Regions from separate parts of the Agrobacterium sp. 22-226-1 genome, predicted to be linked through region 3. Evidence: predicted binding sites of a transcription regulator. Region 3 holds the regulator's gene; each other region holds the start of a gene.

Region 1 (3,275 bases), on a different contig from region 3:
CGCGATTTCCGTAAGGAACTGCTCGACAGTAGGCTGCTGGCGCTGTCCTGCCTGAACCTTGGCAAGCTCGGCGTAAACGAAGGCCCACACGCCATCACGCCAGGCGACAAAGGACTGAGCCTCTGCGGCCCACGTTGGATTTGTGGATGAAACGAAGGAACGTATGGCCCGCCCTGTTTGCAAGTTGTTTTTTTGATTCCCTGTGCAGTCTGCTTCAACGTATTCGGTCTCACGGTCAGACCGTAACCAAGATGGATATCCGCACGTCCAGAGCCACGTGGCCGTCGGCGGCGGCGCGCAGCGTGCGCCGATTGCCCATGCGGTGGTTGGCGGTCTCATCAGCTCCACACTGCTGACCCTGATCGTGGTGCCGACCATCCTGTCCTATATAGACAGCATCGTCAGGCGTTTTGCCCGCCTGCTACCGAAAGCGCCGGATGAAACGGGGCATTCGAACCATCAGGCGCAACCTTCCCAAAAGCAGCCGGCCTGAAAAGGCCGGTTTTGCATCCGTGGGGCTGCCGTCACCTCAGCAGGAGAATGGCGGTCGGCCCCGCCAGAAGTACGGCAAGGACGATGATGGGATGGAGATAACGCAATAAAAAGCGGAGAACGGGACGACATGGTTTCATGCAGCGGCACCTGACGACAAACATCAGGCAAGGTTGGAGATGGCCCATTGCGGCGGCATTACAGTCCTGGGCACAGGAGCGGATGCCGGACGCGTACGTTTAAGGTCTCTCGCTGCCCTGGCGCTTCTTTTTGCCCTTCGGGCGAAAATCGACAAGAAGCGACTTCAGTTCGATATCGCGAACGCGCCTTGCCGCCTCATCCGGGCGCACCCATTCCAGCAGGCGTTCACCGCGCTCCTTGAAAGTGGTTTCCGCCTCCGTCACCTCTATCTGGAACACATCGACCATGCAGGGAACGACATCGCCATTGTCGAGCATCTTGAGATAGGTATAGCGGCCAACCGCATTCTTTTTCACCCGGCCGCGCACGCCCGCCTCCTCCCACGCCTCGATTGCCGCCGCCTCGTGCGGCTTCTTGCGTTTCATCGGCCAGCCGCGCGGAATGATCCAGCGTCCGCTGGTACGGGACGTGACGAGGAGGATTTCGACATCCTCGCCATTGCCGGCATAACGGAAGCAAAGCGCGGCATATTGCTGCCGGAAAGCGCCGGTGAAGAGCTTTTCCGGAACCGCAGCAAGCTGCTGGAGCAATGTCAGTGCACGAGCCGGGCGGGTTTTCCGGCTTTTCTTGGTGGGTTTCATATCCGTTGATAGTGCTGATTTTCCGGGTTGCATCAATGCCCCGCGTGCATTTATGACAGTTTTATGACAATCACCCCCCACAACTAATAAAGCGCCATTGAGGGCCAATTCGCATGATGAGTATTTTTCGCAAGCTGATGCCGCGCGAGGACCGTTTCTTCGACATGTTCAGCAAACATTCCGAAACCGTCATCAAAGCGGCCGAGGCCCTTGACCAACTTTTGAGCGGCATCGACGTCGAGAAGAACTGCGACCTCATCGTCGCCCTCGAACATCAGGCGGACGACATCACCCGCGAGGTGCTGCTCGCCGTCAGGCGCAGCTTCATCACCCCCTTCGACCGCGGCGACATCAAGGATCTCATCCAGTCGATGGATGACGCCATCGACATGATGCACAAGACCGTCAAGACCATCCGTCTTTTCGAGCAAACGGAATTCGATCCGCTAATGAAGGAAATGGGGCATGAGATCGTGCGGGCAGCCGGCCTCATCGCGGAAGCCATTCCGCTTCTCAACAAGGTCGGCACGAATGCGCATCGCCTGTCATCCATCGCCGAAGAGGTGACCCGCGTCGAAGGCCGCTCCGACGAACTTCACGATCTGGGTCTCAAGGACCTCTTCCGCCGCCACGGCGCAAGCGGCAATGCCATGGCCTATATGATCGGCAGCGAGATCTACGGCGAACTCGAAAAGGTCGTCGACCGCTTCGAGGATGTGGCCAACGAGATCAGCGGCATCGTTATCGAGAACGTCTGATGGATGTCGCACTTGCCCTGCCGTTGCTAATCGGCCTTATCGCCATCGCGCTGTTCTTCGATTTTCTGAACGGTCTGCACGATGCCGCCAATTCCATCGCCACCATCGTCTCCACCCGTGTGCTGCGCCCGCAATATGCGGTCGCCTGGGCGGCCTTCTTCAACTTCATCGCCTTCCTGTTCTTCGGCCTGCATGTGGCCGAAACGCTCGGCACCGGCATCATCGATCCTGCCATCGTGTCGCCGCAGGTGATCTTCGCGGCGCTGATCGGCGCCATCGTCTGGAACATCGTCACCTGGATTTTCGGCATTCCCTCCAGCTCGTCGCACGCGCTGATCGGCGGGCTCGTCGGTGCGGGATTTGCCAAGGTGGGTTTCAATTCCATCGTCTGGTCGGGCCTGCTGAAGACCGTGGGCGCCATCTTCATGTCGCCGGCCATCGGCTTCTTCCTCGCCCTGCTTCTGGTGCTCACCGTCTCCTGGCTGTTCGTGCGGCAGACGCCCTTTGCCGTGGACCGCACCTTCCGCGTGATGCAGTTCATCTCCGCCTCGCTTTATTCGCTGGGACACGGCGGCAACGACGCGCAGAAGACCATGGGCATCATTGCCGTGCTGCTTTTCAGCCAGGGACATCTGGGCGAGAGCTTTTACGTGCCATTCTGGGTGGTGATTTCCTGCCAGTCGGCCATGGCGCTCGGCACACTGTTCGGCGGCTGGCGCATCGTCCACACGATGGGGTCGAAGATCACCCGGCTGAACCCGATGCAGGGTTTCTGCGCCGAAACCGGCGGTGCGCTGACGCTGTTCGGTGCGACATGGCTCGGCATTCCGGTCTCCACCACCCACACGATCACCGGCGCCATCGTCGGGGTCGGCGCGGCCCGCCGCGTCTCGGCGGTGCGCTGGGGCCTTGCCGGCAATATCGTCATCGCCTGGATCGTGACCATGCCTGCGGCTGCGCTGATCTCCGCCGCGGTTTACGGGCTGACGTCGCTGTTCGGCTGACAGCTCCATCCCTGTCCCGATTTGCCACTCCTCCCGGAACAAAAGCCACCCCGTGGCTGTTGTTCCGGGAGAACCAATGCGGATCGCGGACATGGCACGACAGGTTTTCTGGAAGGGTTATCTCAAGCTGTCGCTGGTGACGGCTTCCGTCTCGCTAACGCCCGCGACGACGGAAGGCAACAAATACACCTTCCACGTCCTCAATCGCAAAACCGGCAACCGCGTCGAAAGCCGTTATG
Region 2 (3,275 bases), 250 kb from region 3:
GGCGCTGCCCCGGGGAGTGGTCCATCAGCGAAATCAGCCGCACGCGCGGATCGGTTTCGAAGTCTTCGAAATGTTCCAGCACATCTGAGGAGGCGACTTCACAGCGCAGATGCAGCAGGTGATCCGAACGAAGGCGGTTCTGATCCGCCGCGGCCTCGATGGCGTCAGCCATTTCGCGCATTTCACCCTTCTTGAAGCCGCCGTCTTCATCCGAACCGAGCCGCAGGCAGTCGAATACGGTGGTGATGCCGGAGGCAGCCACCTGCGCGTCATGAGCCTGAATGGCGGCGATCTTGTCCCAGATCACGCCGGGGCGCGGCGAATAATGCTGCTCAAGATGGTCGGTATGCAGTTCTACCAGACCCGGGATCAAATAATCACCTTCGAGGTCCTCGCCGGTTTTGGAAGCACCTTCGCTGATATCGGCGATCTTGCCGTCACGGATCAGGACGGAGCCCAGAATAATATCGTCTTCCAGAACGATACGGGCATTGGAAAGGGCGTGCTCGGTCATGGGTTCGCATCTTTCTTTGGTGGCTGGCCAAGGGGGTGCCAGCTATGAACGGTAAAGGGCGCGCCGCGCGTTTCTTCAATGAACAAAGCGAGGCCGGAAATGCTGAGAGGTCGATCGGTGAATTCGGAAAACCGCGCCGAAAGCACCTCGTGCATGGCGGGCTGCTCGCTCTCGTCGATGCGGCCGGTCAGCGTCATGTGAAAACGGAAATCATCCATGACATGCGGATAACCCCAGAGAGACAGATTTTGCCGCTGGCTCTCCGTCAGCATCTGTGGCCGCCGACGGGCAATATCGGTCTCCGACAGGGGCGCGCGAAACCGGTCGAAATGATCGACGATCTCGGCGGCAAAATCCTGCAGCGGCTGATAGGTGCGGTCCGGGACCAGTGCAAAAAACGGCCCGAGTGCACCGACGACGACACGCGGAATTTCGAAGGTGGACTGGCTGGCCGCGAAATCTTCGAAGGCCGTGAGCAGCTCCGCTTCGCTGTATTTTTCGGCAAGCTCGAAAGGAGCCTTCAGGGTCGCGTGGAAACCGTAACGGCGTGGCTCCTCCGTCATGTCGGCATAGTCGTCGTGGTCGTCATGCAGCGTGCCGGAAAATGCATTGCGGCCCAGCCAGCGTGACGCTGCCTCAGTCAACGGGTGATCTTTAGCCGGAGAAAAATAGATGGCATAGCGCACGGCAAGCACTCTTCAGTGTCATGGGAGACCAGGGATGAGAAGCTATTTGGCGTGACTCGCCGGCTTCCCGCAAGGTCAGGAGTGCGAGGTAATTGGTTTCCGTGACAGAATGATGATGCCGAAGGAAAAAAGCGCATTGGAAATGCGGCAAGCTTCCGAATGTGCTGAAGACACAGGCGGAGATGATGACGGGATACGGCCGGCATAAATCGGGACTGCGCGAGTGTCCGGCGGAGATGACGAACATCATTACGACGTTCGCCATTCCATCCCTTCAGAGCTAGTGCTGTGTTTTGCCGATCAGGCGTGAACGCAGCGAATTGGAGATGTGGTCGAACAGGAAAACGACGAAGAGGATAAGCAGGACCATATAGGCGACCTTGTCCCAGTCGGCATTGGTGCCCATCGCCTCCAGTAGTTTCAGACCGATGCCGCCCGCGCCCACCGCGCCGATGATCGTGGCGGAGCGGGTGTTGCTTTCCCAGAAATAGAGTGACTGCGAAATGAAGACCGGCAGGACCTGCGGCAGCACGCCGAAACGGTTGACCGCAATCGGGGAAGCGCCGACCGATTTGACACCCTCGCGCTGCTTGTCGTCGACATTTTCCAGCGCCTCGGCATAGACCTTGCCGAGCGCACCGGTATCGGTGAAGAAGATCGCGGCAATGCCGGGGATCGGTCCGGGCCCGAAGCTGCGGGTGAAGAACAGCGCCCAGATCAGCATGTCGATGGAACGCAGAAAGTCGAACAGCCGCTTCATGCCCCAATTTGCGGCCCTGTTGGCGGTGATGTTGCGCGCGGCGATGAAGGCGAGCGGCAGGGCGATGAGCGTGCCGAACAGCGTGCCCACAAAGGCCATAACCAGCGTCTGCATTAGCTTGGAAAGAATATCGGCATGCTGCCAGACGCTGTTGTCGAGGAAATCATCCACCATGTGGCCGATATTGGAGCGCTCGGGATCGAGCCTTTCTCCCCACAGCGCGAGAGCGGCGAGTTCACCATAGCCCTTGCCCCAGAATTCCGATTTGGTGTCGAACAGGAAATTCGCCCATCCGAGGAACCGACGCTGGACATAGACCTGACTGGTGCGGATTTCCGCCTGTCCGGCAAAACCAAAATGCACGAGAACCTTGTTGCCGTCCTGCTGGATTTCCTGCGGCACGTCGTCGGATGCCCGGGCCTGTTCTCCATTGATGATGACGGGATAATTCTTGCCGTCGACATAGACATCCACCCGGGTCGGGGTCACGTCGAGGCGATTTTCCATGCCCGCATAAACGACGCTGTAGCCACCACCCGGCAGGGGCTGCAGCCAGTCGATCTTTGCATCAACCGGATATTGCCCGCGGCTGGACCATTGCGGCTCCACCTTGCCGTCTTCGAAACGCAGGCGCGGCTGGGCGCGCCAGGAATACCAGTCCTGAACATAACTCGAGGCACGATCCCACCGACCCTGCATGAAGGCCGGACCGACATTGAAGAAGAAAAAGCAGCCGATGAGATAAAAGGTGACAGTGAGAAGGCCGACGAGCAGACCATATCGCTGCATAAAACCGCGATTGAACACGTGCGGATGCGCGGCCGCCAATCTCTCGCGGTCGGCGGTGTTGAGAATGAAGCTGGACGACATCAGGCCGCTCCCCGTCCGAATTCGAAGGATTGATGGCCGATCAGCCTGCGGCGCAGCCAGCCGGAAAACTGGTCGACGGCGATGATGGTGATCAGCAGAAGGATGATGATGGCATAGGTCTTGGAGGCATGATCGTTACCGATCGAAAGCCGGAAGACCTCGCCGATACCGCCGCCGCCCACGGCACCGATGATGGTGGAGGCACGCACGTTGATTTCGGCGCGCAGCAGCGCATAGGACACGAAATTGGGCAGAACCTGCGGCACGATGGCGAAGCGCACCCGCTCCAGCCAGTTGGCGCCAGCGGCGCGCAGGCCTTCATCGGGCTTCATGTCGGCATTTTCCACCACTTCGAAGAACAGCTTGCCCAAAGCGCCGATCGTGTGGACAGAAATCGCGATAATCGCGGCGATTGGACCGATGGATAGAATGGCGGTCAACAGCC
Region 3 (3,275 bases):
CCGCGACGCCGGCTGCAAAATCCAGATATCGTTCGCCGCTTTCCGTGAACAGCCAGACGCCCTCGCCTCGCTCGAAGCGCAGGGGGGCTCTTGCAAACGTATCGAACAATGGCGCGGCGGCTTCGGCCATGGCTGTATCACTCCTTGCGCGGATGCGCTGTCAGACGGTTGTCAATAGGCTTTCGGGGTTATCCCTTGCCTGAAAATCAAAAATGCCGCCTCGCGGCGGCAGGGGCACTATTGTCACTTCGCCTGCCGATGTCAACAAAAGTCCGCGTTTCCCGGGCTTCTCAAGCCCTAGTAGGTGGCGGCGGATGAGGCCCAAGGTGTTGCCTTTCAGACTCAACTCGCCAGCAAGTTGGGGAAAACCGGAAAATCGATTCGAGATGATTCCCGCGACTCTTGCCACGGAGTCTGCGTGGCACTAGGTTAATCGCTAATTACTAGACTGCATTGCGGCGGAACTAGTCACCAAAAATCAGGCAGAAACCACGCTCGCGGCACGCCCGCGAGGCGGAGAGGGATTCTGCCGACATTATACGCGACAAGCGGAGAAGCGGCATGAACTGGACAGACGAACGAGTCGAAAAACTCAAGAAATTGTGGTCCGAGGGGCTTAGCGCCAGCCAGATAGCAGCGCAGCTGGGCGGCGTGAGCCGCAATGCCGTCATCGGCAAGGTCCATCGCCTCAACCTGCCGGGACGCGTGAAGGCCGGCGGCCCGGTTACTTCGGCGCGTTCCGCGCCCAAGCGCACCGCTGCCCCTGCCCCGCGCGCGACGAATTTCGCGACCCGCGTCAGCGCAGCACCTGCACGCGCCTTGAACCGCTCGAGCGCGGCAACGGCGCTGCACGAGGAGATCGATATCGAGACCGCCGAAGTTCTCGATTACGTTCCCTCCAAAAATGTCGTTACGCCGATTTCCCGCCGCCTGACGCTGACGGAACTGACGGAGCGCACCTGCAAGTGGCCGGTCGGCGATCCGCTGAAGGATGATTTCCATTTCTGCGGTTGTGAAGCACTGGAATCTTCGCCCTATTGCAAGTTCCATGCAAAGCTTGCCTACCAGCCGGTAAGCGAGCGTCGCAAGGCTTGAGTGTTGCGGCACGCATTCGACACTCAAAAACTACGGGCCTTCGGGCCCGTTTTTTTATGGCGGAATCCAAAGTGGTTCAAACGCGGAGCCCACGTTGTTTAAGAGGCGCTCCCAATCCCTGTTCTTGCGCATTCTCCGGATGTGAAGCCGCGATGGGCCCTTGCGGCAAATGCTCAGAATTTGTCGGCGACGTGCCGCGCCCTCCTCCCGTCAGGTTTCACCGCGCAATCCGGCTTTCAGCGGACCTTCTATCGCCTTCAAAAGAACAAGGATACGCATGTGCGGAAGGTTCAAAATCGAAAGGCCCGACACCGTTCCTTCTGATTTGGGGGGAATTTATCCCGGGTGAAACCATCGGTTTCGGTTTTCTCAGGCTTCCATTGAATATCCGGCGCCGCGCACGGTGCGGATGACATCCTGCATGTGCGAAAAATTGAGCGCCTTGCGCAGACGTCCGACATGCACGTCGACGGTACGTTCATCCACATAGATATCGTGACCCCAGACGCCATCCAGCAACTGCGAGCGGGAAAACACCCGGCCGGGAGAGGTCATCAGGAATTCCAGCAAGCGGAATTCCGTCGGGCCGAGGCGTACTTCGCGGCTCTTGCGGTGAACGCGATGGGTCTCACGATCCAGTTCGATATCCCCGCATTTCAGCACCGAAGACAGAACCTCGGGGCGGGCCCGACGCAGCATGGCCTTGACGCGGGCCATGAGTTCCGGCGTCGAAAACGGCTTGACGACATAATCGTCCGCGCCGGTGGCAAGACCGCGAACCCGTTCGCTTTCTTCGCCGCGCGCCGTCAGCATGATGATGGGCAGGCGCTCGGTTTCCGGCCGCATCCTGAGCCGACGGCACAGTTCGATACCGGAAACGCCGGGAAGCATCCAATCCAGGATAAGGAGGTCCGGAATACGTTCCTGCAGCCTGATTTCTGCCTCGTCTCCACGGGGTATCGTGTCGACGTCATATCCCTCAGCCTCGAGATTGTAACGAAGCAGGACGCTCAGCGCTTCCTCGTCTTCCACAACTGCAATCTTGGGCACCATATACTAACTCCGCAAGCCGTTGCCTGTCTGTTACTCGGTCACCGAACCGAGCGTGTTGGAACTGTCGTCCTTCGGACGTTCGCCCTCCGGTTGGCTGCCGGTGGTCATGTAATAGATCGTCTCGGCGATATTGGTGGCGTGGTCGCCGATACGCTCGATGTTCTTGGCGCAGAACAGGAGATGCGTGCAGGTGGTGATATTGCGCGGATCTTCCATCATATAGGTCAGAAGCTCACGGAAGAGCGACGTGTACATGGCGTCGATTTCCTCGTCGCGCTCGCGAATGGCATTGGCCTTCTCGGCGGAACGCGTGGAATAGACGTCCAGCACTTCCTTGAGCTGCACCAGCGCCAGTTCCGACAGGTGTTCGATGCCACGGGCAAGCTTGCGCGGCACGCCGGTGCCGGCAACCGCAATCACACGCTTGGCGGTGTTCTTGCCAAGGTCGCCGACACGCTCAAGGTCAGCGGCGATACGCAGCGTGCCAATGATCTCGCGAAGGTCTGCCGCCATCGGCTGGCGTTTGGCGATGGTGACGATGGCCTTGTCGCCGATCTCGCGCTCGGCGTGGTCGAGGATCGCATCGTCGGAAATGACCTTCTGGGCGAGCGCGGCATCGGAATTGACGAGCGCACGCACGGCGTCGGCGCACATCTGCTCCGCAAGACCGCCCATTTCGGCGATGCGGCGCGTCAGAAACTTCAATTCATCGTCATAAACGGAAACGATGTGCGAATGGGTCGTTGTCTGTGTCATGGTCTAGTCCTCCGGCTTGGCCTGCATGCGCGTACCCGGAAGCGGGCACGGCAGAAGCACCAGTCTTGTACGGTTTCGATAAAGCGCCGGCCGGGATCAGCCGAAGCGGCCCATGATGTAATCCTGCGTGCGCTGGTCATCCGGATTGGTGAACATCTTGTCGGTTTCGTTTTCCTCGACAAGATGACCAAGATGGAACATGGCCGTGCGCTGGGAAACACGCGCCGCCTGCTGCATGGAGTGCGTGACGATGACGATGGTGTAATTGGTGCGCAGCTCGTGGATCAATTCTTCGACCTTTGCGGTCGCGATAGGGTCGAGAGCCGAGCAGGGCTCGTCCATCAGGATCACTTCCGGGCTGACGGCAACTG

The links. The regulator PhoB, encoded in region 3, activates phosphate uptake and scavenging genes when phosphate is short. The targets are predictions, from matches to a motif close to TGTCATNNANCTGTCAT.
Region 1: ACQZ5K_RS17535 (DUF47 domain-containing protein) is a predicted target of PhoB. The motif match lies at 1,327-1,343, and genes of this name have one in related genera.
Region 2: ACQZ5K_RS00515 (DUF1045 domain-containing protein) is a predicted target of PhoB. The motif match lies at 1,302-1,318, and genes of this name have one in related genera.

What each region holds. Positions count from the first base shown of each region.
Region 1 covers NZ_JBNWCP010000010.1:41,298-44,572, reverse strand. The annotation lists gene ACQZ5K_RS17550 (DUF936 domain-containing protein) at 1-90, opposite strand, end outside; partial or broken gene ACQZ5K_RS17545 (hypothetical protein) at 287-493, shown strand; gene ACQZ5K_RS17540 (NUDIX hydrolase) at 732-1,274, opposite strand; gene ACQZ5K_RS17535 (DUF47 domain-containing protein) at 1,388-2,032, shown strand; gene ACQZ5K_RS17530 (inorganic phosphate transporter) at 2,032-3,036, shown strand; gene ku (non-homologous end joining protein Ku) at 3,128-3,275, shown strand, end outside.
Region 2 covers NZ_JBNWCP010000001.1:109,869-113,143, forward strand. The annotation lists gene ACQZ5K_RS00510 (alpha-D-ribose 1-methylphosphonate 5-triphosphate diphosphatase) at 1-514, opposite strand, end outside; gene ACQZ5K_RS00515 (DUF1045 domain-containing protein) at 511-1,209, opposite strand; gene phnE (phosphonate ABC transporter, permease protein PhnE) at 1,481-2,830, opposite strand; gene phnE (phosphonate ABC transporter, permease protein PhnE) at 2,830-3,275, opposite strand, start outside.
Region 3 covers NZ_JBNWCP010000001.1:356,532-359,806, reverse strand. The annotation lists gene ACQZ5K_RS01785 (acetylornithine transaminase) at 1-130, opposite strand, end outside; gene ACQZ5K_RS01780 (GcrA family cell cycle regulator) at 562-1,095, shown strand; gene phoB (phosphate regulon transcriptional regulator PhoB) at 1,465-2,148, opposite strand; gene phoU (phosphate signaling complex protein PhoU) at 2,179-2,904, opposite strand; gene pstB (phosphate ABC transporter ATP-binding protein PstB) at 3,001-3,275, opposite strand, start outside.